Regions from separate parts of the Pseudomonas sp. FP2335 genome, predicted to be linked through region 3. Evidence: predicted binding sites of a transcription regulator. Region 3 holds the regulator's gene; each other region holds the start of a gene.
What was found. Region 3 encodes sigma-54, which starts transcription at its own class of promoters, with help from an activator protein. Its sites were predicted from a motif close to ANTGGCATNNANNTTGCTNT; they were not measured.

Region 1: glnK (P-II family nitrogen regulator) is a predicted target of sigma-54. The motif match lies at 4,274-4,293, and genes of this name have one in related genera.
Region 2: PSH81_RS20305 (circularly permuted type 2 ATP-grasp protein) is a predicted target of sigma-54. The motif match lies at 5,285-5,304, and genes of this name have one in related genera.

What each region holds. Positions count from the first base shown of each region.
Region 1 is NZ_CP117437.1:5,820,793-5,828,575, forward strand. Features, by position in the region: gene xerC (tyrosine recombinase XerC) at 1-748, shown strand, start outside; gene PSH81_RS26365 (HAD family hydrolase) at 745-1,440, shown strand; gene sutA (transcriptional regulator SutA) at 1,635-1,967, opposite strand; gene PSH81_RS26375 (ammonium transporter) at 2,355-3,692, opposite strand; gene glnK (P-II family nitrogen regulator) at 3,727-4,065, opposite strand; gene PSH81_RS26385 (accessory factor UbiK family protein) at 4,489-4,752, shown strand; gene PSH81_RS26390 (YifB family Mg chelatase-like AAA ATPase) at 4,969-6,480, shown strand; gene glyA (serine hydroxymethyltransferase) at 6,471-7,736, opposite strand; gene PSH81_RS26400 (aspartate aminotransferase family protein) at 7,762-7,783, opposite strand, start outside.
Region 2 is NZ_CP117437.1:4,533,804-4,541,586, forward strand. Features, by position in the region: gene PSH81_RS20285 (acetyl-CoA C-acetyltransferase) at 1-563, opposite strand, end outside; gene PSH81_RS20290 (cytochrome c) at 1,213-2,019, shown strand; gene PSH81_RS20295 (transglutaminase family protein) at 2,088-2,891, opposite strand; gene PSH81_RS20300 (alpha-E domain-containing protein) at 2,888-3,838, opposite strand; gene PSH81_RS20305 (circularly permuted type 2 ATP-grasp protein) at 3,843-5,252, opposite strand; gene PSH81_RS20310 (ribonuclease E inhibitor RraB) at 5,653-5,994, opposite strand; gene PSH81_RS20315 (hypothetical protein) at 6,208-6,444, opposite strand; gene PSH81_RS20320 (START domain-containing protein) at 6,548-7,153, opposite strand; gene PSH81_RS20325 (YkgJ family cysteine cluster protein) at 7,195-7,449, opposite strand; gene PSH81_RS20330 (translation initiation factor 2) at 7,612-7,783, opposite strand, start outside.
Region 3 is NZ_CP117437.1:1,046,189-1,053,971, forward strand. Features, by position in the region: gene PSH81_RS04470 (lyase family protein) at 1-353, shown strand, start outside; gene PSH81_RS04475 (hypothetical protein) at 381-824, shown strand; gene PSH81_RS04480 (superoxide dismutase) at 826-1,437, shown strand; gene PSH81_RS04485 (ZIP family metal transporter) at 1,471-2,364, shown strand; gene PSH81_RS04490 (HPr family phosphocarrier protein) at 2,399-2,671, opposite strand; gene rapZ (RNase adapter RapZ) at 2,688-3,545, opposite strand; gene ptsN (PTS IIA-like nitrogen regulatory protein PtsN) at 3,548-4,012, opposite strand; gene hpf (ribosome hibernation-promoting factor, HPF/YfiA family) at 4,025-4,330, opposite strand; gene PSH81_RS04510 (RNA polymerase factor sigma-54) at 4,406-5,899, opposite strand; gene lptB (LPS export ABC transporter ATP-binding protein) at 6,084-6,809, opposite strand; gene lptA (lipopolysaccharide transport periplasmic protein LptA) at 6,809-7,342, opposite strand; gene lptC (LPS export ABC transporter periplasmic protein LptC) at 7,329-7,783, opposite strand, start outside.

The DNA of each region.
Region 1 (7,783 bases), 1.3 Mb from region 3:
AAGCCTGCGCAGCTTGATTGCTCGCCTGCACCAGGCCGGCCAATCCTCGCGCAGCCTGTCGCGCCTGCTGTCGGCGGTGCGCGGCCTGTATCACTATCTCAATCGCGAAGGCCTGTGCGAGCACGACCCGGCCAATGGCCTGTCACCGCCCAAAGGCGAGCGACGCCTGCCCAAGACCCTCGACACCGACCGCGCCCTGCAATTGCTCGACGGTGCGGTCGAGGACGACTTCCTGGCCCATCGCGACCAGGCGATCCTCGAACTGTTCTATTCCTCAGGTCTGCGCCTGTCGGAACTGACCGGCCTGAACCTGGATCAACTGGACCTGGCGGACGGCCTGGTGCAAGTGCTGGGCAAAGGCAGCAAGACCCGAGTGCTGCCGGTGGGCCGCAAAGCCCGCGAAGCCCTGCAACTGTGGCTGCCGCTGCGGTTGTTGACCAACCCGGCGGACGACGCGGTGTTTGTCAGCCAACAAGGCCGACGCCTGGGGCCACGTGCCATCCAATTGCGCGTCAAGGCGGCGGGCGAGCGTGAATTGGGCCAGAACCTGCACCCGCACATGCTGCGCCACTCCTTCGCCAGCCATTTGCTCGAATCATCCCAGGACCTGCGCGCGGTGCAGGAACTGCTCGGCCACGCCGACATCAAGACCACGCAGATCTACACCCACCTGGATTTCCAACACCTGGCAACGGTGTACGACAGCGCCCATCCACGGGCCAAACGCATCAAGGGCGGCGACTCATGAGTATCAAGCTGATCACCTTCGACCTGGACGACACGCTCTGGGACAACGTACCCGTCATCATCAGCGCCGAAGCGTCGATGCGTGAATGGCTGGCGAACCACGCGTCGAAGGTCGGCGACTTGCCCCTGGAGCATTTCGCCAGCCTGCGCCAGCAGGTGCTGGAGCGCCATCCGGAGCTGAAGCACCGCATCAGCGTGCTGCGCCACCGGGTGTTGATGCATGCCTTTGAAGAAGCCGGTTATCCACAGCCCGAGGCCACACAAATGGCCGATGTGTGTTTTGAGGCGTTCATTCATGCGCGTCATCAGCTCACCCCGTTCCCTGAAACCGAACCGATGCTGCAAGCGCTGCGTCAGCACTTCCTGCTAGGGGTAATCACCAACGGCAATGCCGATGTGCAGCGCGTTGGCCTGGCCGACTACTTCCACTTTGCCCTGCGCGCCGAAGACATCGGGATTGCCAAACCAGATGCGCGATTGTTTCAGGAGGCTATGAAGCGCGGCGGCGTGGAGGCCAGTGCGGCGGTGCATATCGGCGATCATCCAGGGGATGACATTGCCGGGGCGCAGCAGGCGGGGTTGCGGGCGGTGTGGTTCAACCCGACGGGCAAGGTGTGGGATGCAGATAAGCGCCCGGATGCCGAGATTCGTAACCTGGCGCAATTGCCAGAGTTGCTTCGCGGCTGGCAGTAAAAACGCAGATCAAACCTGTGGGAGCGGGCTTGCTCGCGAATGCGGTGTGTCAGTCAGCACATCAGTAACTGACAGACTGCATTCGCGAGCAAGCCCGCTCCCACATTGGGTATGCGGCGGGCCTTAGGAAATTATTCCAGACATGAAAAAGCCCGCAGCGACGGCGGGCTTTTCTTACAAGCAGGTGGCTGACCTCAGATAGGTCGGCTGCCGTACTTGTTATCCGGCTTCTTCGGTGGATCTGCCACCACGTTGGCCTCGACTTCCTGCACTTTGCCGCCTTTGGCGAGGAATTCTTCCATCGCGCGGGCCAGCGCATCGCGCTCTTTGTTCTTGGCTTCAACGCTCGGCAGTTCATCTACCGAAACGGCGGCCTTGGCTTTGCCTTTGGCCTTGGGAGCAGCGTCGTCGCCACTGTCATCGACCTCGTCGGCACTGTCATCATCCGCTGCAACTTCAAGACCTTCATCGGTCTCGTCGTCATCACCTACTTCGAGGTCGTCGTTTTCCAGATCATCGTCGCTCATGTTCTACCTCATGACTTGCGAAAAGCAGATTAGTTATAGCCCAGCTTCATCCCCTGTCGAGGCCGCTGGAAAAAAATCAACATCCACCGGATAACCAGTGGCTTATGCCCCATCACCGTGCAAGATGGCGAGGACTTTACGAGCACCGCCGTGTTCACGCTGCTCGCCGGATAAATACAGTTCTGCGCCCATCGGCGCGCATTCTAGCGCGCTCAGGAAAAAAACAAAGTGCCGAATACGCCTACATGCCTGTAAGACATTCGCATGCTTGAAAGTGGCTTGTGTGCCCCATCACAAACACAACGCAAAAACCGTTACAGCTTTGAGACACTGACAAACGCCAGGCAAAAAAATGCCCGGCAAGCCGGGCATCTTTTTTCCGCGTACTTACAAGTTGTAGCCGCGTTCGTTGTGTTGTGCCAGGTCGAGGCCGACAGCCTCTTCCTCTTCGGTAACCCGCAGGCCCATGACCATGTCCAGCACCTTGAGGATGATGTAGGTCACGATCGCCGTGTAGATCACGGTGAAGCCGACACCTTTGCACTGGATCCAGACCTGCGCAGCAACGTCAGTCACGGTGCCGAAGCCGCCCAGGGCTGGCGCTGCGAACACACCGGTCAGGATTGCACCGACGATACCGCCGATACCGTGCACGCCGAAGGCGTCCAGGGAGTCGTCGTAGCCCAGCTTGCGCTTGAGGCTGGTAGCGCAGAAGAAGCAGACCACACCGGCCACCAGGCCGATCACCAGGGCGCCCATCGGGCCCACGGTGCCTGCGGCTGGCGTTACAGCAACCAGGCCGGCCACGACACCCGAGGCAATACCCAGTGCGCTTGGCTTACCATGGGTGATCCACTCGGCGAACATCCAGCCCAGCGCTGCAGCAGCGGTCGCGATCTGGGTGACCAGCATCGCCATACCGGCGGTGCCGTTGGCCGCAGCGGCGGAACCGGCGTTGAAGCCGAACCAGCCCACCCACAGCATGGCCGCGCCGATCAGGGTGTAACCCAGGTTGTGCGGGGCCATCGGGGTGGTCGGGTAGCCTTTACGCTTGCCGAGCACGATGCACGCCACCAGGCCAGCCACACCGGCATTGATGTGCACCACGGTGCCGCCGGCGAAGTCCAGCACGCCCCAGTCCCACAGCAGGCCACCGTTACCGCTCCAGACCATGTGCGCGATCGGCGCATAGACCAGGGTGAACCAGATCGCCATGAAGATCAGCATCGCGGAGAACTTCATGCGCTCGGCGAAGGCACCGACGATCAGCGCCGGAGTGATGATCGCGAAGGTCATCTGGAAGGTGATGAACACCGCCTCGGGGAACAGTGCCGCAGGCCCGGTGATGCTGGCCGGGGTCACGCCCGCCAGGAACGCCTTGCCCATGCCGCCGAAGAAGGAGTTGAAGTTGACGACGCCCTGCTCCATCCCGGTCGTATCAAAGGCGATGCTGTAGCCGTAGACGACCCACAGGATGCTGATCAGGCCGGTGATGGCGAAGCACTGCATCATCACGGAAAGAATGTTTTTGGAGCGCACCATGCCGCCGTAGAACAGCGCCAGGCCTGGAATGGTCATGAACAGCACCAGCGCGGTGGATGTGAGCATCCACGCCGTGTCGCCGGAATTGAGGACTGGAGCAGCCACTTCGTCTGCCGCCATGGCCAGGCTTGGCATTACGATGGACAACAGGGCTCCTAGCCCTGCGAATTTACGCAGAGTCATATTGTTTTCTCCTGGGGCGTTGGGGTTTGGCGGCTTAGATTGCGTCGGTATCGGTTTCGCCGGTACGGATGCGAATAGCCTGTTCCAGATTGACCACGAAGATCTTGCCGTCACCGATCTTGCCGGTGTTGGCCGCCTTGGTTATCGCCTCGATAACCCGGTCAAGATCCTTGTCGTCAATGGCGACATCAATCTTCACCTTCGGCAGGAAATCGACTACGTATTCCGCGCCGCGATACAGCTCGGTGTGACCCTTCTGCCGACCGAAGCCTTTGACCTCAGTAACGGTAATGCCCTGCACGCCGATCTCGGACAACGACTCGCGTACATCGTCCAACTTGAACGGCTTGATGATGGCAGTGACTAGCTTCATGAAAACTCTCTCCCGAATTGGTGGACTTGCCCCAGGAAAACAAACCCGTCTCAAGTCTAAGCGCAGTGCCTGGCTTTGTAACGCATCGTCTCAACGGCAGTTGCCATTGCGACACCAGCGAACCACTGGTGACGAAACCTGTACCCCTGATCCGTCGGCGCACTGCATTCGTCACAGCGACTGCATCAGTGCATGGGTCATGATCGTCTAAGCAGAAACCTTGCCAGCTCCGTAAAAATCACTGAAATCAGTCCTTTGCCCACTTCTGTCCACCTTCGGGGCTTTTTGGCGGCCGTATTGCGCACAAAAACAGTGCGCAGCCGGACGGCACGTTGCGCGAAAAGCGTGCGCCCCACGCGGTGAAAAAGACTATAGACGCTGCGTGATACACTGCCGGCCAACAGTTATTCCGGAATATTTCCCATGCTCGCGCCCAAAGATCTCCTCGACGCCCTGAGCGGCCATGCCTCTCGCCTGTTCAGCGGCGACACCCCGCTGCCCCGCAACGAAATCGAAAGCCAGTTCAAGGCGCTGTTGCAAAGCGGCTTCAGCAAGCTCGACCTGGTGAGCCGGGAAGAGTTTGACAGCCAGATGGTCGTGCTGGCCCGCACACGTGCGCGGCTGGAGAGCCTGGAAGCGAAGGTCGCCGAACTGGAAGCACGATTGACGCCGCCATCTGCTGAATAAACGCGGCCCATTGTGGGAGCGGGCTTGCTCGCGAAGGCGGGGTGTCAGTCTCCGAGTTTATTGACTGACCCACCGCCTTCGCGAGCAAGCCCGCTCCCACATTTGGCCCCGTCGCTCTCTGGATACGTTCTGTAAAACCTCCCGCCATCGATAGTTTCACTCCTCGTCTACCCTTGAAAAGCCCGCAGGATGCGGCCCCCATTTCAAGGAACGAGCATGTCCCTCGCCATCGTCCACAGTCGCGCCCAGGTCGGCGTCGAAGCCCCTTCCGTCACCGTTGAAGTGCACATGGCCAATGGTCTGCCGTCCCTCACCCTGGTGGGCTTGCCCGAAACCGCGGTCAAGGAAAGCAAGGACCGCGTACGCAGTGCCATCCTCAACAGCGCGCTGCAATACCCGGCCCGGCGCATCACCCTCAACCTCGCGCCCGCCGACCTGCCCAAGGACGGCGGGCGGTTTGACCTGGCGATTGCCCTGGGAATCCTCGCGGCCAGCGTGCAGGTGCCGGCGTTGATGCTCGATGAGGTCGAATGCCTGGGTGAACTGGCCTTGTCGGGCGCCGTGCGGGCGGTCAAGGGCGTGTTGCCGGCGGCATTGGCCGCGCGCAAGGCTGGACGCACCGTGATAGTGCCGCGGGCCAATGCCGAGGAAGCCTGCCTGGCGTCGGGGCTGAAGGTGATTGCAGTGGATCATTTGCTGCAAGTGGTGGCCCATCTGAACGGGCACCAGCCCATTGAGCCCTACAAGTCCGATGGTTTGTTGTACCTGAACCGACCTTACCCGGACCTGAGCGAGGTACAGGGCCAACTCGCCGCCAAGCGCGCCTTGCTGATCGCCGCCGCCGGCGCGCACAACCTGTTGTTCAGCGGCCCGCCGGGCACCGGCAAGACCCTGCTTGCCAGCCGCTTGCCGGGCCTGTTGCCGCCGCTGAGTGAGCAGGAAGCCCTGGAGGTCGCCGCGATTCAATCGGTGGTCAGCCTGGAGCCGTTGAACCATTGGCCCCACCGGCCGTTCCGCCAGCCGCACCATTCGGCATCAGGGCCGGCGTTGGTCGGCGGCGGGTCGAAACCGCAGCCAGGGGAAATCACCCTGGCGCACCACGGCGTGTTGTTCCTGGATGAATTGCCGGAGTTCGACCGCAAGGTCCTGGAGGTACTGCGCGAGCCCCTGGAGTCAGGGCATATCGTCATCTCCCGCGCCCGCGACCGGGTGAGTTTCCCGGCGCGCTTTCAACTGGTGGCCGCGATGAACCCCTGCCCCTGCGGCTACCTGGGCGATGCCAGCGGACGCTGTCGCTGCACGCCGGAACAGATCCAGCGCTATCGCAACAAACTCTCCGGCCCGCTGCTGGACCGCATCGACCTGCACCTGACCGTTGCCCGGGAAGCCACCGCATTGAACCCCACGCCGCAAAGTGGCGACAACACGGCCACCGCCTCGGCGCAGGTTGCCCAGGCGCGGGAGCGCCAACACAACCGCCAGCGCTGCGCCAACGCCTTCCTGGATTTGCCCGGGCTGCGCCGGCACTGCGCGCTGTCCAAGCCGGATGAAGCGTGGCTGGAAAGCGCGTGCGAGCGTTTGACCCTATCCCTCAGGGCCGCCCATCGGCTGTTGAAAGTCGCCCGCACCCTGGCGGACCTGGAGTGTGTGGACACCATCACCCGCCCGCACCTGGCCGAAGCGCTGCAATACCGGCCAGTCGCCTGCGGCCAGGCCGATCAACGGTAGACCGGGTGACGCCGGCACAGCGCAATCACCTGTTCGCGCACATGATGGGCGACTCTATCGCTGTCATCGCGCTCCATTGCGTCAAGTACGTCGCACAGCCAGCCGGCCAACTGCTCGCATTCGAATACGCCGAAACCACGGGTGGTGACGGCCGGCGTGCCAATGCGCAGGCCCGAGGTCACAAACGGCGAACGTGGATCGTTGGGCACCGAGTTCTTGTTGGCGGTGATGTAGGCGTTGCTCAAGGCCGCGTCGGCTTCCTTGCCGGTGTAAGGCCGGTCGGACAAGTCGATCAGCATCATGTGGTTATCGGTGCCGCCCGAGACGATCTTGTACCCGCGCTGCTGCAACACCGTAGCCATGGCCCGGGCATTGGTCACCACCTGGGCCTGGTAGGTCTTGAACTCAGGCGTCAGCGCTTCCTTGAACGCGACCGCCTTGGCCGCGATCTGGTGCATCAACGGCCCCCCCTGAACCCCCGGGAACACCGCCGAGTCGAGCTTCTTGTAAAACGCTTCGTCTTGCCCCTTGGACAGAATCAGGCCGCCCCGAGGACCGCGCAGCGTCTTGTGCGTGGTGCTGGTGACCACATGGGCATGGGGCAATGGGTCCGGGTATTCACCGGCGGCGACCAGCCCGGCGACGTGCGCCATGTCGACCCAGAAAATCGCCCCGACCTTGTCGGCAATTTCGCGCATACGCGCCCAGTCCTTGTATCGCGAGTAGGCCGAGAAACCACCGATCAACATCTTCGGCCGTGTTTCCAAGGCAATGCGCTCCATCTCGTCGTAGTCGAGCAGGCCTGTCTTTGGATCGAGGCCATACGGCACGATCTTGTAATGACGGCCGGAAAAGTTCGACGGGTTACCGTGGGTCAGGTGACCCCCCTGGGCCAGGTTCATGCCCATCACCGTGTCGCCGGGGTTGATCAGCGCCAAGAATACGGCGGCGTTCGCCTGGGCACCGGCATGGGGCTGCACGTTGGCGTAGTCGCAATCGAACAGCGTCTTGACCCGCTCGATGGCCAGCCGCTCGGCCACGTCGACGTATTCACAGCCGCTGTAATAACGCTTGCCCGGGTACCCCTCGGCGTACTTGTTGGTCAGCACCGTGCTCTGGATTTGCATCACCAGGGGGCTTGCATAGTTTTCGGAAGCGATCAGCTCGACATGGTCTTCCTGGCGATGTTCTTCGTTATGAATCGCCTCGCACAGCTGAGGGTCGAAAGCTTTAAGGGTCAACGTTGAGTCGTACATGGTGAAGAGGTCCTTGAGTGAAAAGTCAGGCGCTGTGGGCCAGGAGT
Region 2 (7,783 bases), 2.6 Mb from region 3:
TTGTTGAAGGAACCGTCGGCACGCGCCCTCGCCGCTTTCTGCTGCGAGTGTAGGGCAAAGGCGTCGACATCCTGGCGTGTAAAGCCTTCCAGGGTGGCGATCAGGTCCGCGCCGATACCTTGCGGGGTGAAATGGCTGTGCAGGTTGGTGTGCGGGTCCAGCACCCAGGCACCGCCATCGCTGCCCATGGGCACGCGGGACATGGACTCGACGCCGCCGACCACCACCAGGTCTTCAAAACCGGAACGCACTTTCATCGCGCCGAGGTTCACCGCTTCCAGGCCCGAGGCGCAGAAGCGGTTGACCTGTACGCCGGCGACGCTGACGTCCCAGTCCGCCACTAAGGCGGCGGTCTTGGCGATGTCGGCGCCCTGGTCGCCCACCGGGGTCACACAGCCCAGCACGATGTCATCCACCTGCTGGGTGTCGAGGTCGTTGCGCCGGGCCAGTGCGGTGAGCAAGCCGGCCACCAAGGTCACCGGCTTGACGCTGTACAAGGCGCCGTCAGCCTTGCCTTTGCCCCGGGGCGTGCGTATCGCATCAAAGATCAAAGCTTGGGTCATGACGTCCTCGAACCGCTGTACCTGTGTGCCCCTACCTTAGGCCCGATTGACACGGTTTCAATGACGGATGCGCTCATTGCTTTTGACCCCCTCGCTCGGACGAACGGTAGGTCGCCGGGGCAATCCGCTGATTAATCGTTTTAGCTGTCTAGCCAACGGTCTGGCGCCAAGATGGCGTTAGGCCTCATGCCGTTTTTAGCGCGAATGCTAATGAGCTGATATGAAATGGATCTAAGCCACGCAGAACGAGGGCTCTAAGGTTGAATCAGTAGGAGGTTGCTGCCGGGTTTTGCTGGAGCAACTGTAAGAAAAGCGACACGTCATACCGTCATACTGCGATAAAACGGCACGTATTTGACGCTCAGGAATAACAAAAAAAGGCAGTCAGCCATGTTCAAGCACTCGAAAGTACGTCAGGCGGGACTTATTCTGTTCGCCACCACACTGATTCTGATCCTACCCAACCTGACCAAGATCATTGGGTAACTCTTAAACACCCGCACTGCGCGTATACACAGCATCAGGACTGCAGTTTTTGGCAGCACCTGCCGGGACATTGCCAATAGCAATCCTGTTGCGGGGGCTGTCTTTTTGCCTGGATTTTTCCGGTATCGTGAGCGCCATCGCCACTTTGCAGCAGGCCTTCCTCTTGAAATCGATCCTTGCCCTCCTCGCCCTGTTCATGGCCCTGCCGGTCACGGCGGCGCAATTGACCATCGACCTGGACCATGCCAGCAAGACCTGGCAGACCGCCGAATTGCTCAAACACCCGGCGGTCAAAACAATTCAGATCATCGATGACGTTTCCTACAAGCGCACCATGACTTATCGCGCGGTGCCGCTGGCAGCACTCCTACCGGGCCTCACAGCACAGAGCCATCTGCAAGCGGTTGCCCTGGACGGGTTTGCCGCCGAACTCACGGCCGCGCCCTTGCTGGCAACCCACGGCGCCCGCGCCTGGCTGGCGGTGGAGGACCCGGCGCAGCCATGGCCCGCGCTGGCAGATGGCAAACCGAGTGCCGGGCCGTTCTATCTGGTGTGGACCGACCCGCAAGCCGGGCATATCAGCCCGGAACAGTGGCCGTTCCAGATCTGCGCGATCAAGCAGTTGAAGACCGTCGCAGAACGTTTTCCGGCACTGTTGCCGGCCCCGGAACTGGCCGCCGATGATCCGATCAACCAAGGCTTTGCGTTGTTCCAGAAAAACTGCCTGGCGTGCCATCGGCTCAATGGTGCCGGGGACGCGCAGGTCGGGCCGGATCTGAACATTCCCTACAACCCCACGGAATATTTCAGCGGTGACTTTCTCAAGCGCTATATCCGTGATCCGCAAAGCCTGAGGCACTGGCCACAGGCGAAGATGCCGGGGTTTGCGGCCAGTGTGTTGCCGGACCGCGAGTTGGATTTGTTGGTGGGATATTTGAAGCACATGGCGGGGCGTAAACAACAACCCTGAGTACAACATATATCAACGGTGGGAGCTGGCTCCCACACAAGCCAGCTCCCACCGTTGATCGCCTTCGCCTACTGTTGCTGCACAGCAATCACCGGCGTCGGCGCCACGAACACCTTGGCATGCATCTGCTCATGCCCACCGCCACGGCGCATGCCGCGTACCGGGCAGGCGTCGAGGTAATCCAGGCCCACCGCCAACTTCAGGTGCCGCTCGGGCCGCGCCAGTTGGTTGGTCACGTCGAAGCTGTACCACGCGTCATCCAGCCAGGCTTCGGCCCAGGCATGGCTGGCCAGGTGCGCACTGTCTTCGCTGTACAAATACCCCGACACATACCGCGCCGGAATCCCCAGGCTGCGGGCGCAGGCGAGGAACGCATGGGCGTGGTCCTGGCATACGCCAGCACGGCCGGCGAAAGCTGCGGCGGCGCTGGTGTCGACTTCGGTGGCACCGGGTGTGTAGACCATTGAGTGGTTGAGGGCGTGCATCAAGTCGATCAGCGCGTTGCGGTCGCGGCGTTGATGGCAGTGTTGCAGGGCAAACCCGCGCAGGGCCTCGTCAGGCTCGGTCAGGCGCGTACTGCGCAGGAACGGGAACGCCGATTGGCTCTCGTGTTCGGCCTCGCTCAGTTCGTCGATGTCTACCTGGCCACGGGCACCGATGATGATGGCGTCATGGGGCTCGTCCAGGGTCAGCACATGCAGGATGTTGCCGAATGGGTCCACTTGCGCACGTACCGGGCGCGGCAGGTCGAGCTGCCAACTGATGACGTTCTGGCGCTCGCTGTCGTGGGGCGTAAGGCGCAGGTACTGAATGCTGGCGCGAACCTGGTCTTCATAGTGGTAGGTGGTTTCGTGGCTGATGGAGAGTCTCATGCGGCCTCCAGGTAGGAGCTGTAGATGGCGTCGCCCAACTGGCGCACCAGGGGGATAAAGTCGGTCAGCCAGGCGTGCAGGCCTTCCTCGAGGATTTCATCGATGGCAGTAAAGCGCAGGCGCGCATCCATCTCGGCGGCCAGGCGCTGGGCCGGGCGGCCGTTGAGGCCGGGCAGGCTGGCGAGGATCTGGTCGATCTCTTCGCTGCAGGCGCGCAATGAACGTGGCACATCGGCGCGCAGCAACAACAATTCGGCGACTTGTCGCGCGCCTGGCGCATCGCGATAGATCTCGGTGTAGGCCTCGAACGACGACAGCGCACGCAGCAAGGCGCTCCATTGATAGTAGGCGTGGGCCGTACCGTCGGTGACCGCTGCAGCCTGGTCGCCGGCCATTTCATAACGTGCGTCGAGCAGGCGCAGGGTGTTGTCGGCGCGCTCGATGAACGTACCCAGGCGGATAAAACGAAAGGCGTCATTGCGCATGATGGTGCCGTAGGTTGCGCCCCGGAACAGGTGGGAACGCTCCTTGACCCATTCACAGAAGCGGCTCATGCCATAACGGCTCAGGCCCTGCTGGGCAATGTCGCGAATATCCAGCCAGGTGGCGTTGATGTTTTCCCACATGTCGGCGGTAATTCGCCCACGCACCGCATGGGCACTGGCCCGCGCAGCGCCGAGGCAACTGTAGATGCTGGCCGGGTTGGCCGCGTCCAGGGCAAAGAAGTGCAGCAGGTGTTCGGCGTGCAGCTCAGCGTGGCGCTCGCGGTAGTCATCCAGGGTGCCGGTAATCAACAGCGGCATGGCCAGTTCATGCAGGCCATCACCGCGCCCGTCCTGGGGCATGAGCGACAGCGAATAGCTGACATCGAGCATGCGCGCGAGGTTTTCCGCGCGCTCCAGGTAGCGCGACATCCAATACAAATCCGAGGCAGTTCTACTCAACATGGCATCAGTCCTCCACCACCCAGGTGTCTTTGGTACCACCGCCCTGGGACGAATTAACCACCAGCGAACCCTCACGCAGCGCCACGCGGGTCAAACCGCCAGGCACTACACGGGTTTCCTTGCCGGACAGGACGAACGGACGCAGGTCGATATGGCGTGGCGCGATGCCGTTTTCGACAAAGGTCGGGCACGTCGATAAACACAGGGTTGGTTGCGCGATATAGGCGTGGGGCTTGGCCTTGATACGTACACGGAAGGCCTCGATTTGCGCTGCGGTGGAGGCAGGGCCGACCAGCATGCCGTAGCCACCGGAGCCTTGGGTTTCCTTCACGACCAGATCCGGCAGGTTGGCCAGGACGTGGGACAGTTCGTCGGGCTTACGGCACTGGAAGGTAGGAACGTTGTTGAGGATAGGTTCTTCGTCCAGGTAAAAACGGATCATATCGGTGACGAATGGGTACACCGACTTGTCATCCGCCACCCCGGTGCCGATGGCATTCGCCAGCACGACATTGCCGGAGCGGTACGCGGCCAGCAGGCCGGGCACGCCGAGCATGGAGTCCGGATTGAACGCCAGCGGGTCGAGGAAGGCGTCGTCGAGGCGGCGGTAGATCACGTCCACGGCCTTGGGGCCATCGGTGGTGCGCATGAACACGCGGTCATCGCGTACGAACAGGTCGGCACCTTCCACCAGTTCCACGCCCATTTCCCGGGCCAGGAAGGCATGTTCGAAAAACGCGCTGTTGAAGCGCCCCGGGGTCAACACCACCACGCTGGGGTTGTCCAGGGGGCTGGAGCTTTTCAGGGTGTCAAGCAGCAGGTTGGGGTAATGGTCGATGGGCGCGATGCGTTGGGCGGCGAACAGCTCGGGGAACAGGCGCATCATCATCTTGCGGTCTTCGAGCATATAACTGACGCCGCTCGGTGTGCGCAGGTTGTCTTCCAGCACGTAGTAGGTGCCGTCGCCATCACGCACGAGATCGACCCCGGAGATGTGGGAATACAGGTCGCGGTGCAGGTCCAGACCCTGCATTGCCAACTGGTATTGCTCGTTGGCCAGCACCTGCTCGGCGGGGATGATCCCGGCCTTGATGATGCGCTGATCGTGGTACAGGTCGGCGAGAAACATGTTCAGCGCCTTGACCCGCTGGATGCAGCCACGCTCGACAACCCGCCACTCGCTGGCCGGGATGCTGCGCGGGATGGTGTCGAAGGGAATCAAGCGCTCGGTGCCCTGCTCGTCACCGTAGAGGGTGAAGGTGATGCCGGCGCGGTGAAACAGCAAATCGGCTTCACGCCGACGCTGGGCCAACAGATCATCTGGGGTTTCGGCCAACCAGCGGGCGAACTCGCGGTAATGAGGCCGGACCTGGCCTGCCCCATCGTACATTTCATCGTAATAAGTGCGGATCATGCCGAACTCCTTGTCACCCGGGCGCTAGAACCATCGCAAGGCCCGTGCCAGCGGCATAAACACTTAAAAATCAGTGAGTTGAATTAAAGCAAGGACACAAGCGCACCGTCCTGGTGCAGCCAGATGCCCGCCGTCCCGTCGCGCGCTTCATCGCAATGCGGGCTTTGACTATCAGCAGCATAGCCAGAGTTGATTTCACTGCCCGGCCAAGCCTGCGGATAATCGCCCCATCTGCTGAACACGCTCCTTCAGCACACCGCTCTTCCCTTTAGGCCACCCTTCTTGGGTGGCTTTTTTTTGGTGCTGAAAAATGGCGCACAAGTTCAGAATAGTTTTCCCACGCCACAAACAAAATCGGCCGACCCAAAGGTCAGCCGATACGCTGCGTTTTTTCATACAACTACATGGGTAACCCACGCACCTCCTGCTTGACGCCCCACCCTTCGATAATCCCGCCCAGAGGCTCTACCACCGCCCCAAAGTCCTGTTCGAAGTCTCCTATACCGTCGTAGGTGGCAAACATGATTTTGCTCAGTTCCAGATACCAGGCGCCATCGTCGCGCGCACTGACCTGGGCATTCAGGGATTCCCCACGAAACTCACCCGCAGCCCTGCGCGCACGTTCCTCATCCGGGAAAATGGCGTAGAACTCAATGGGGTGGAAACGCGAGAAGTCGAAGCCGCCTTCTTTCATGCGGCGCAGAACGTTGGTGCTGATGTCTTCTTGATAGGCTGTGCTCATGAAAAGTGCTCCTCTGACCGATGGATAGACTTTCCGTGCTTCCCGAGGCCCACGCCGTACTGGCGCATGGACTACGGCGATGACAACACCGCTGGAAAACAAGCATGTAGCTGACAAGACCAGACCTTAGCGATTCATTCGCTGATCTCGCTTGCAGAGTAGCGCGAAGCTTTGACCACCACCAGAGGCACTTTAGTGGCAACCACGCAATGTTCAGGCGGCGGGCAAAATGTCGAGGATTTGAATGCTGTTCTGGTCTTTGAGGATTTTGACCGTCGGCTCAGACTGGCGCCCCTCAAGGTCATTGAGGTCGAGTTCGGCGGCGACCGGCAGCAGCTTGTTGCGGATCATGTGCGCAGCTTCTTCAAGGCTGGGCTTTTCATTGCAGGTGAACTGCTCCACCGAAGTCTCGCCGTGATCATCAACGAAGGTAATGTTCCACGTTTGCATCGGTGCCTCCTCGATAAAGCCCATGTGTGGGCTCACATCCATCTGGACCTTGAGGGATCGCCAAACGTTCCACTCAAGGCTGGAGGCACCGGATCAGTTGCGCTTACTTCTCGGCGTGGTCCTTGAGGGCTTTCAAGGTGTTGAACGGCGCATCCACCACGAATTTGTTGGCCAACCACGATGGCACGCTGCCGCCTGGCTCGGTGTGCACCTGGTAAGTGACTTCGGTCAGGTTGTCGCCTTTGGGCACCAGTTTCCAGAAGCCCTCGACCTGGGCCACACGCACATAGCCTTTGACTTCCGGCTGGTAGGTCGGCACTTCCAGCAGCTTGCGCGTCAGGGTGCCGTCAGCGGCCTTGGAGGTGGTGATCTCCAGGATGGAGTCACGGTCGGTGACCGGGAACGGAGCCTTGAACTGGGTGTAGGTCCAGCTCTTGTCGCCTTCCTGCTTAAGCAGTTTTTGCGATTTGCACTCGTGAATCCAGGCACAGGCACCCGCAACGTCTTCTTGCAGTGCCTGGATCTTGGCCACCGGCGCCTTGATCGTGGTCACGCCGCGATAGGCCTTGTACTTGGAGCCGGCCACTTCGCTCAAGGACACCTTGATCCCGTCTTCATCTTTGGCGACCTGCCAATCCTCAGCCTGGGCCGTAGCAGCAAACAACACCGTAAACCCGCACAGCACAGCCATTCGTTTCAGCGAACCCATTGTTGTATTCCTTATTGTTGAAGTTCCGATAGTAAAGCCCATCAAGCCGCCGTCATCTGCTCCCACCAACCGATCAAGCGGATCGCATCGGCCTGGTCGGTACCGCAGACCTCGATGTCCGCCTTGAAATCACTGCATACCGCCGGCCGCTCCGGCTGCCCGAACAGCAGGCACAGTTGTTCGACCGACAGGTGCAGGCAGCGTTCGCCTGCCGGCTTGCCTTGTGGCATTCCCGGTAATGGCGAACTGATGGAGGGGGCGATGCAGCACGCGCCACAGCCTTCACGGCAATTCATGACAGGCAGGTCCTCGACGACTCAATGTGGATGGCCGGGCTAGAGTACGCCCTTAAACAGCCGTTTTAAAATGGTCTAACAGGGGTTTTTCGCAGAAAACAAAAATGACTGACCAGTCTCCGACACATGGTCGAAGAGCCACGTCACGTTTGCAGGAAAAGTTTACTGCTTGAACTCGAATTCCAACGCCGCGCCTTCAACGTCACGCCGCTCTTCGTTGCGCAGTTGCAGCTTCATCTCATTGCTGAGCAGGCGACCGTTGATCTGGAAGGCGCTGTTGCCTGCCGGTTTCTCGCCAAACATCGGCGGCAGCAGGGGCACGCTCTGGGGCTTG
Region 3 (7,783 bases):
CCGTCGCAGGCCAGTCCGGCAACTTCGAGCTGAACGTAATGCTGCCGATCATCGCCCAGAACCTGCTCAGCAGCCTCGAATTGCTGGCCAACTCCAGCCGTCTGCTGGCGGACAAGGCGATTGGCAGCTTCAAGGTCAACGAAGCCAAGCTCAAGGAGGCGTTGTCGCGTAACCCGATCCTGGTCACTGCACTCAACCCGATCATCGGTTACCAGAAGGCTGCTGAAATCGCCAAGAAGGCTTATCAGCAGGGCCGTCCGGTGATTGATGTCGCCCTGGAGCACACCGACTTGCCCCGCAGCCAACTGGAAGTCCTGCTGGACCCGGAAAAGCTCACGGCCGGCGGCGTGTAATCACCGACACTGCTTTGGAGGCTCACCATGGAGCACTGGAAACGCACGATCGAACGGGCCAATCGCTGCTTTATGCAAGGCGAGTTGGTTGACGCTCGCGAGGCCTATTTGCAAGCCCTGGCCCTGGCCCAAGTGTTGTTCGAACGCTGGGCGGATGCCGACGAAGCGGTGGCGGCTTTTGTCATTTCCCATCACAACCTGGCGGACCTGCATCTGCGTCTGAACCAGCCGGAAGAAAGCGCGGAGTACCTCTGCGCCATTCACCAGCGCTTGTTGCATGCGATGCAGGACCCGCGCCTGACCCCGCAGTTACGCGAGGCGGCGCTACGCCAAAGCAGCAAGACCTACATTGAACTGTTGAATTTCATCAGCGATCACGGTGAGTACCCGCGTACCCATCGCCTGCTGGGCAGCACCGCGGCGCAACAGGATGCGTCGACTCGCAACAGTCCTTATTACGGAGCACATTGAGATGTCCTACACCTTGCCTGCCTTGCCTTACGCCTACGACGCCCTGGAGCCGCATATCGATGCGCAAACCATGGAGATTCACTACACCAAGCACCATCAGACCTACATCAATAACCTCAACGCTGCCGTCGAAGGCACTGAGTTCGCGGGCTGGCCGGTAGAGAAACTGGTGTCCAGTGTGCAGCAATTGCCGGAAACACTGCGCGCTGCGGTGATCAACCAAGGTGGCGGCCATGCCAACCACTCGTTGTTCTGGGCAGTGATGTCGCCACAAGGCGGAGGCAAGCCTGAGGGCGCGCTGGGCAAGGCTATCGACGAGCAAGTGGGCGGTTTCGAGAGCTTCAAGGAAGCCTTCACCAAAGCCGCACTGACCCGTTTCGGCAGCGGCTGGGCCTGGCTGAGCGTTACTCCACAAAAGACCCTGGTCGTCGAAAGCAGCGGTAATCAGGACAGCCCCCTGATGAATGGCAACACGCCAATCCTCGGCCTGGACGTGTGGGAGCATGCCTACTACCTGCGTTATCAGAACCGGCGTCCGGAATATATCAACGCGTTCTATAGCGTGATCAATTGGCCGGAAGTTGCCGCACGCTATCAGGCCGCCTTGGCCTGACATTCACCTCCATAACAAGATCTAAGGCCGACTATGGGCACTGAAACACTGGCGGTCAGCAGCGGGCGGATGTTTCGTTATGCGTTTGGCTCGCTGCTGCTATTGGCAGGGACTGCATTGCTGGTGGCCCATGGGCTGGACTGGCTGAACCTGGAGCCGCGAATCCTGCGCGCGCTGCAAGGCGGCGCAATCTGCGCACTGGGCACGGCACTCGGTGCGGTGCCGGTGCTGGTGATTCGGCGCATGCCGGTGGCGCTCAGTGACACCTTGCTGGGTTTTGGTGCCGGGGTCATGCTCGCGGCGACGGCATTTTCGCTGATCGTGCCGGGCATCGCCGCCGCCGAAGGCCTGGGGCTTTCGCCTTGGGGGGCCAGTGGCCTGATCAGCGTTGGCATCATGCTGGGGGCATTCGGGTTGTATCTGGTTGATCGCAAGGTCTCCGGTGCCAGCCCGGAAATGCTGGTAGGCACGCCCGATCACCCGGTGATCCCGCCGCGTATCTGGTTATTCGTGTTTGCCATCATTGCCCACAACATCCCCGAAGGCATGGCCGTGGGGGTTTCGGCGGGCGGCGCAATGCCCGATGCCGACAGCCTGGCCATGGGCATTGCCTTGCAGGATGTGCCCGAAGGCTTGGTGATTGCTTTGGTGTTGGCCGGGGCAGGGATGTCGCGGATCAAGGCGTTCTTGATCGGAGCTGCTTCAGGGTTGGTCGAGCCGGTGTTCGCGGTGCTCTGCGCCTGGTTGGTAAGCCTGGCTGAAGTGCTGTTGCCGCTTGGGCTGGCGCTCGCCGCGGGGGCCATGTTGTTGGTGGTGACTCACGAGGTCATCCCCGAGTCGCGGCGCAACGGTCACGAGATGCTCGCCAGCCTGGGGTTGTGCATCGGGTTTTGTTTGATGATGGTGATGGATACCGCATTGGGCTGAAGTCGTTGCGACTTCACGCCCGTCTTCAAGGGTGTCACTCACCCTCATCAAAGAAGTTGTTGATCAGCGCCACCAGGGCGTCCATGGCTTCCTGCTCTTGCTCGCCTTCCGTCTTCAAGTGAATCCGGGTGCCCTTGCCGGCGGCCAACATCATCATGGCCATAATGCTTTTGCCATCGACCATGGACTCTGGCGTACGCCCCGCGCGGATCTGGCAGGGGAACTGCCCGGCAACGCCGACGAACTTCGCGGAAGCCCGGGCATGCAGCCCCAGCTTGTTGATGATTTCAATTTCCAGAGCAGGCATCGCGGGGGTGTTCCTTTCAGCTAAGGTCGCGGTGGCGAACCTGGACGTTCTTGAGGGTTTGTTGCAGCAGTTGGCCCAGGCGTTCGGTCAGGTAGACCGAGCGGTGGTGGCCGCCGGTGCAGCCAATGGCAATGGTGACATACGCCCGATTGCTTGCAGCGAAGCGCGGCAGCCATTTGAGCAGGTAGCTGGAAATGTCCTGGAACATCTCCTCGACATCCGGTTGCGCCGCCAGGTATTCAGCCACAGGTTGGTCCAGCCCGGACTGATCACGCAGTTCCGGTTTCCAATAAGGGTTGGGCAGGCAGCGCACATCGAACACCAGGTCGGCGTCCACCGGCATGCCGCGCTTGAAGCCAAACGACTCGACGAGGAATGCCGTACCCGGCTCGGGCTGGTTCAGCAGACGCAGCTTGATGGCATCACGCAACTGGTACAGGTTGAGCCCGGTGGTGTTGATCTTGAGGTCGGCGAGGTCAATGATCGGCCCCAGCAACTTGGTTTCGTCCTCGATGGCTTCTGCCAGGGAGCGATGGGGGCTGCTGAGGGGGTGGCGTCGACGGGTTTCAGAGAAGCGCTTTAGCAGGGTCTCTTCGTCGGCGTCCAGGTACAGCACATCGCAATGAATGTGCTTGGCGCGAACTTCCTCGAGCAGTTGCGGGAACCGCTCAAGGTGGCTGGGCAGGTTGCGGGCATCGATCGATACGGCCACCAGCGGTTGCGCCAGCTCGGTGTGGATCAACGCGCGTTCCGCGAGCTCTGGCAGCAGGCCGGCGGGCAGGTTGTCGATGCAGTAGAAGCCACTGTCCTCAAGTACGTTGAGGGCGGTGCTTTTACCCGAGCCGGAACGGCCGCTGACGATGATCAAACGCATGATTACTGCCCGTTCTGTTCATCCAGGACTACCTGATACAGCGCCTCATTGCTACTGGCACTGCGCAGTTTGTCGCGTACTTCCTTGCGGTCGAGCATGCTGGCGATCTGCCGGAGCAGTTCCAGGTGCGCATCGGTGGCGGCTTGCGGGACCAGCAGAACAAACAGCAGGTCGACCGGGGCGCCGTCGATGGCGTCGAAATCGATGGGAGCGTCCAGGTGCAGCAGGGCGCTGACAGGTGCCTCACAACTTTTGAGGCGGCAGTGGGGAATGGCGATGCCGTTGCCAAAACCGGTGGAGCCGAGTTTTTCACGGGCAATCAGAGCCTCGTAGACATCTTGCATCTCCAGGTCAGGCACTTCGCGGCTGATCAGGTTGGCAATTTGCTCAAGGGCTTTCTTTTTACTGCCACCCGGCGCGTTCACGAGGGAACGGCCGGGGGTCAGGATGGTTTCAAGTCGAATCATGGGTGGGGAGTGTTAGCGGCCTGTGCCCTGGAGGAGGCTCTGCTGCTTTTCCTTATGCTTTTTGATTTGGCGATCCAGCTTGTCGGTCAGGTCGTCAATGGCGGCATACATATCTGAATGCTCGGCATTAGCGACTACTTCCCCGCCGGGTATACGCAAGGTGGCTTCGATTTTCTGCTTCAGCTTTTCGACAGTCATGATGACTTGCACGTTGGTGATCTTGTCGAAATGCCCCTCAATTCTTTTGAGTTTTTCGCCGATATAGGCGCGCAGCGGTTCGGTCACTTCCAGTTGGTGTCCACTGATGTTGACTTGCATACAGCTTCTCCTTCGTTGCCAGTGCATAAAGCGGTGGGCAGGAATACCCACCACTGGAACGCTATGGCCCGCCCGTCACATCAAACGCTTACGCTCGCTGGAAGGCGCGATCCCGAGGGACTCGCGGTACTTGGCGACGGTTCGACGGGCGACCTGAATGCCTTGTGCCTCCAGTAAACCAGCGATCTTACTGTCACTCAATGGCTTTTTCTGATTTTCCGCGGCAACCAGTTTTTTGATGATCGCGCGGATCGCCGTGGACGAGCATTCGCCGCCTTCGGAGGTGCTGACGTGGCTGGAGAAAAAGTATTTCAGCTCATAAATACCCCGTGGGGTATGCATGAATTTCTGCGTGGTCACCCGTGAAATCGTCGATTCGTGCATGCCGACTGCTTCGGCGATGTCATGCAGCACCAACGGTTTCATCGCTTCGTCGCCGTATTCCAGGAAGCCGCGCTGGTGCTCGACGATCTGGGTGGCGACTTTCATCAGGGTTTCGTTGCGGCTTTGCAGGCTCTTGATGAACCAGCGGGCCTCCTGCAACTGGTTGCGCATGAAGGTGTTGTCGGCGCTGGTATCGGCGCGGCGTACAAAGCCGGCGTATTGCGGGTTGACCCGCAGGCGTGGCACCGACTCCTGGTTCAACTCCACCAGCCAGCGTTCGTTGTCCTTGCGCACGATGACGTCAGGCACCACGTATTCGGCTTCGCTGGACTCGATCTGCGAGCCCGGGCGCGGATTGAGGCTCTGTACCAGCTCGATCACCTGGCGCAGGTCGTCTTCCTTGAGTTTCATGCGGCGCATCAACTGGCTGTAGTCGCGGCTACCCAGCAAGTCGATGTAGTCGGTCACCAAGCGCTGGGCTTCAACGAGCCAAGGCGTCTTGGCAGGCAGTTGGCGCAATTGCAGCAACAGGCATTCGCTGAGGGTGCGGGCGCCGATGCCGGCGGGTTCGAACTGTTGGATGCGGTGCAGGACGGCTTCGATCTCGTCCAGTTCGATGTCCAGTTCCGGGTCGAACGCTTCGAGGATCTCCTCAAGCGTCTCGTCCAGGTAGCCCTGGTTGTTGATGCAGTCGATCAGGGTCACAGCGATCAGGCGATCGGTGTCCGACATCGGCGCGAGGTTCAATTGCCACAACAGATGGCTCTGCAGGCTTTCACCGGCGGACGTGCGGGTGGTGAAGTCCCACTCATCATCATCGTTGCTGGGCAGGCTGCTGGCGCTGGTCTGGTAGACGTCTTCCCAGGCGGTATCCACGGGAAGTTCGTTAGGAATGCGTTCGTTCCATTCACCTTCTTCCAGGTTATCCACCGTTGGGGCGGTTTCCTGATAGGAAGGTTCCTGCACGTCGGAATTGGGTTTTTGCTCGATGTTGTCGGCCAGCGGGTCTGCGTTATCGAAGTCGTCGCCTTCTTCCTGGCGTTCGAGCATCGGGTTGGACTCCAGGGCCTCCTGGATTTCCTGTTGCAGGTCCAGGGTCGACAATTGGAGCAGGCGGATGGCCTGTTGCAGCTGCGGTGTCATCGTCAGCTGCTGGCCCATTCTCAGGACTAGCGATGGTTTCATGGCAGGGGCTTAACACCTTATTCGCCGGCGCAATGCGCCATCCACGACAGGGCGCGTGAGCGCCAAACATAAGCAAATTATATGCCTGATGTCGGGGGCTTTGCCTAGAGCACGGTAACAATAAAAATCCGGAGGTTTTCATTGACTCCCGCGCATCTTGGCAGCGGCCGTGACACCACGGTGTTTACAGGCGGAACTCGTGACCCAGGTAGACTTCCTTCACCAATTCGTTGGCCAGGATCGTGGCGGCGTCGCCTTCGGCAATCAGCTGGCCATCGTTGACGATATATGCGGTTTCGCAGATGTCGAGGGTTTCACGCACGTTGTGGTCGGTGATCAATACACCGATGCCCTTGGCTTTCAGGTGGTGGATGATTTGTTTGATGTCGCCGACCGAGATCGGGTCGACGCCGGCAAACGGTTCGTCCAGCAGGATGAATTTCGGCGCAGTGGCCAGGGCGCGGGCGATTTCCACACGACGACGCTCGCCGCCGGACAGGCTCATGCCGAGGTTGTCGCGAATGTGGTTGATGTGGAATTCCTGCAGCAGGCTTTCCAGCTCCTTGCGACGGCCATCACGGTCGAGTTCCTTGCGGGTCTCGAGGATCGCCATGATGTTGTCGGCCACCGACAGTTTGCGGAAGATCGACGCTTCTTGCGGAAGATAGCCGATACCGGCCCGTGCACGACCGTGCATTGGCTGGTGGCTGACATCCAGGTCGTCGATCAGGACGCGACCCTGATCCGCCTGGACCAGGCCGACGATCATGTAGAAGCAGGTGGTCTTGCCGGCGCCGTTGGGGCCGAGCAGGCCGACGATCTGGCCGCTGTCGATCGACAGGCTGACGTCGCGCACGACCTGGCGGCTTTTATAGGCCTTGGCCAGATGCTGGGCTTTCAGGGTTGCCATTACTCGGCCTTCTTCTTCGGCTGGATAACCATGTCGATTCGCGGACGTGGCGCAGTCACCTTGGCACCATTGGCGCGGCCGGCGTTGGCGATCTGTTTCACGGTGTCATAGGTGATTTTCTCACCTTCCGTGGAGTTGCCGTCCGGGCTGAGGACCTTGGCCTGGTCGATCAGGACAATACGGTTCTGCTGGGCGTGATACTGGATGGTCTTGCCGTAGCCCTTCATCGGGCCGCTGTCGGTCGGCGACTGCTTCTGCTCGAAGTAAGCCAGGTTGCCCACCGAAGTCACCACGTCAATGTCGCCATTGGCGGTACGCGTCAAGGTCACCGTGTTGCCGGTGATCTTCATCGAGCCCTGGGTGATGATCACGCCGCCGGTGTAGGTGGCGACGCCTTGCTTGTCGTCCAGTTGCGCATCGTCAGCCGAAATGTGGATCGGTTGCTGGCTATCGTTCGGCAGAGCCCAGGCGCTCACGCTTCCCAGTGCTGCGCCCAGACTGAGCAAAATAGGGAGAGTTTTAACGAGCCTCATACTGTCCTCTTACGTTCGATAGCAGGTGTATCCTGCTTTCTTTCAAATACGCTTTCATTCCCTTGCCAGTCGATACCCCGCCAGCGCCGTCGATTCTAACGTCTTGCTCGGTCTGCGCATATTGCTTCTGCGGGAATACGGTCATACGACTGCTGGTAATCACGGTGTCACGGTTTTTATCGTCGGTACGCGCGACGCGCACCGAGTCGATCAGTTCCACTTCGGTGCCGTCCGGGTTGACCTCGCCACGCTTGCTGGTGACATGCCACGGAAACTCGGTGCCACGGTAGATGTTCATGTCCGGGTTGGTCAGCAGGGTGACTTCGGTGGCCTTCAAGTGCTCGACCTTGTCCGACGTCATCTCATACTGCACCTTGCCGTCGGGCAGGAACTGGATGCTGTAGGCATTGGTGGCGTAATAGTCGATAGCCCCTTCGTCAA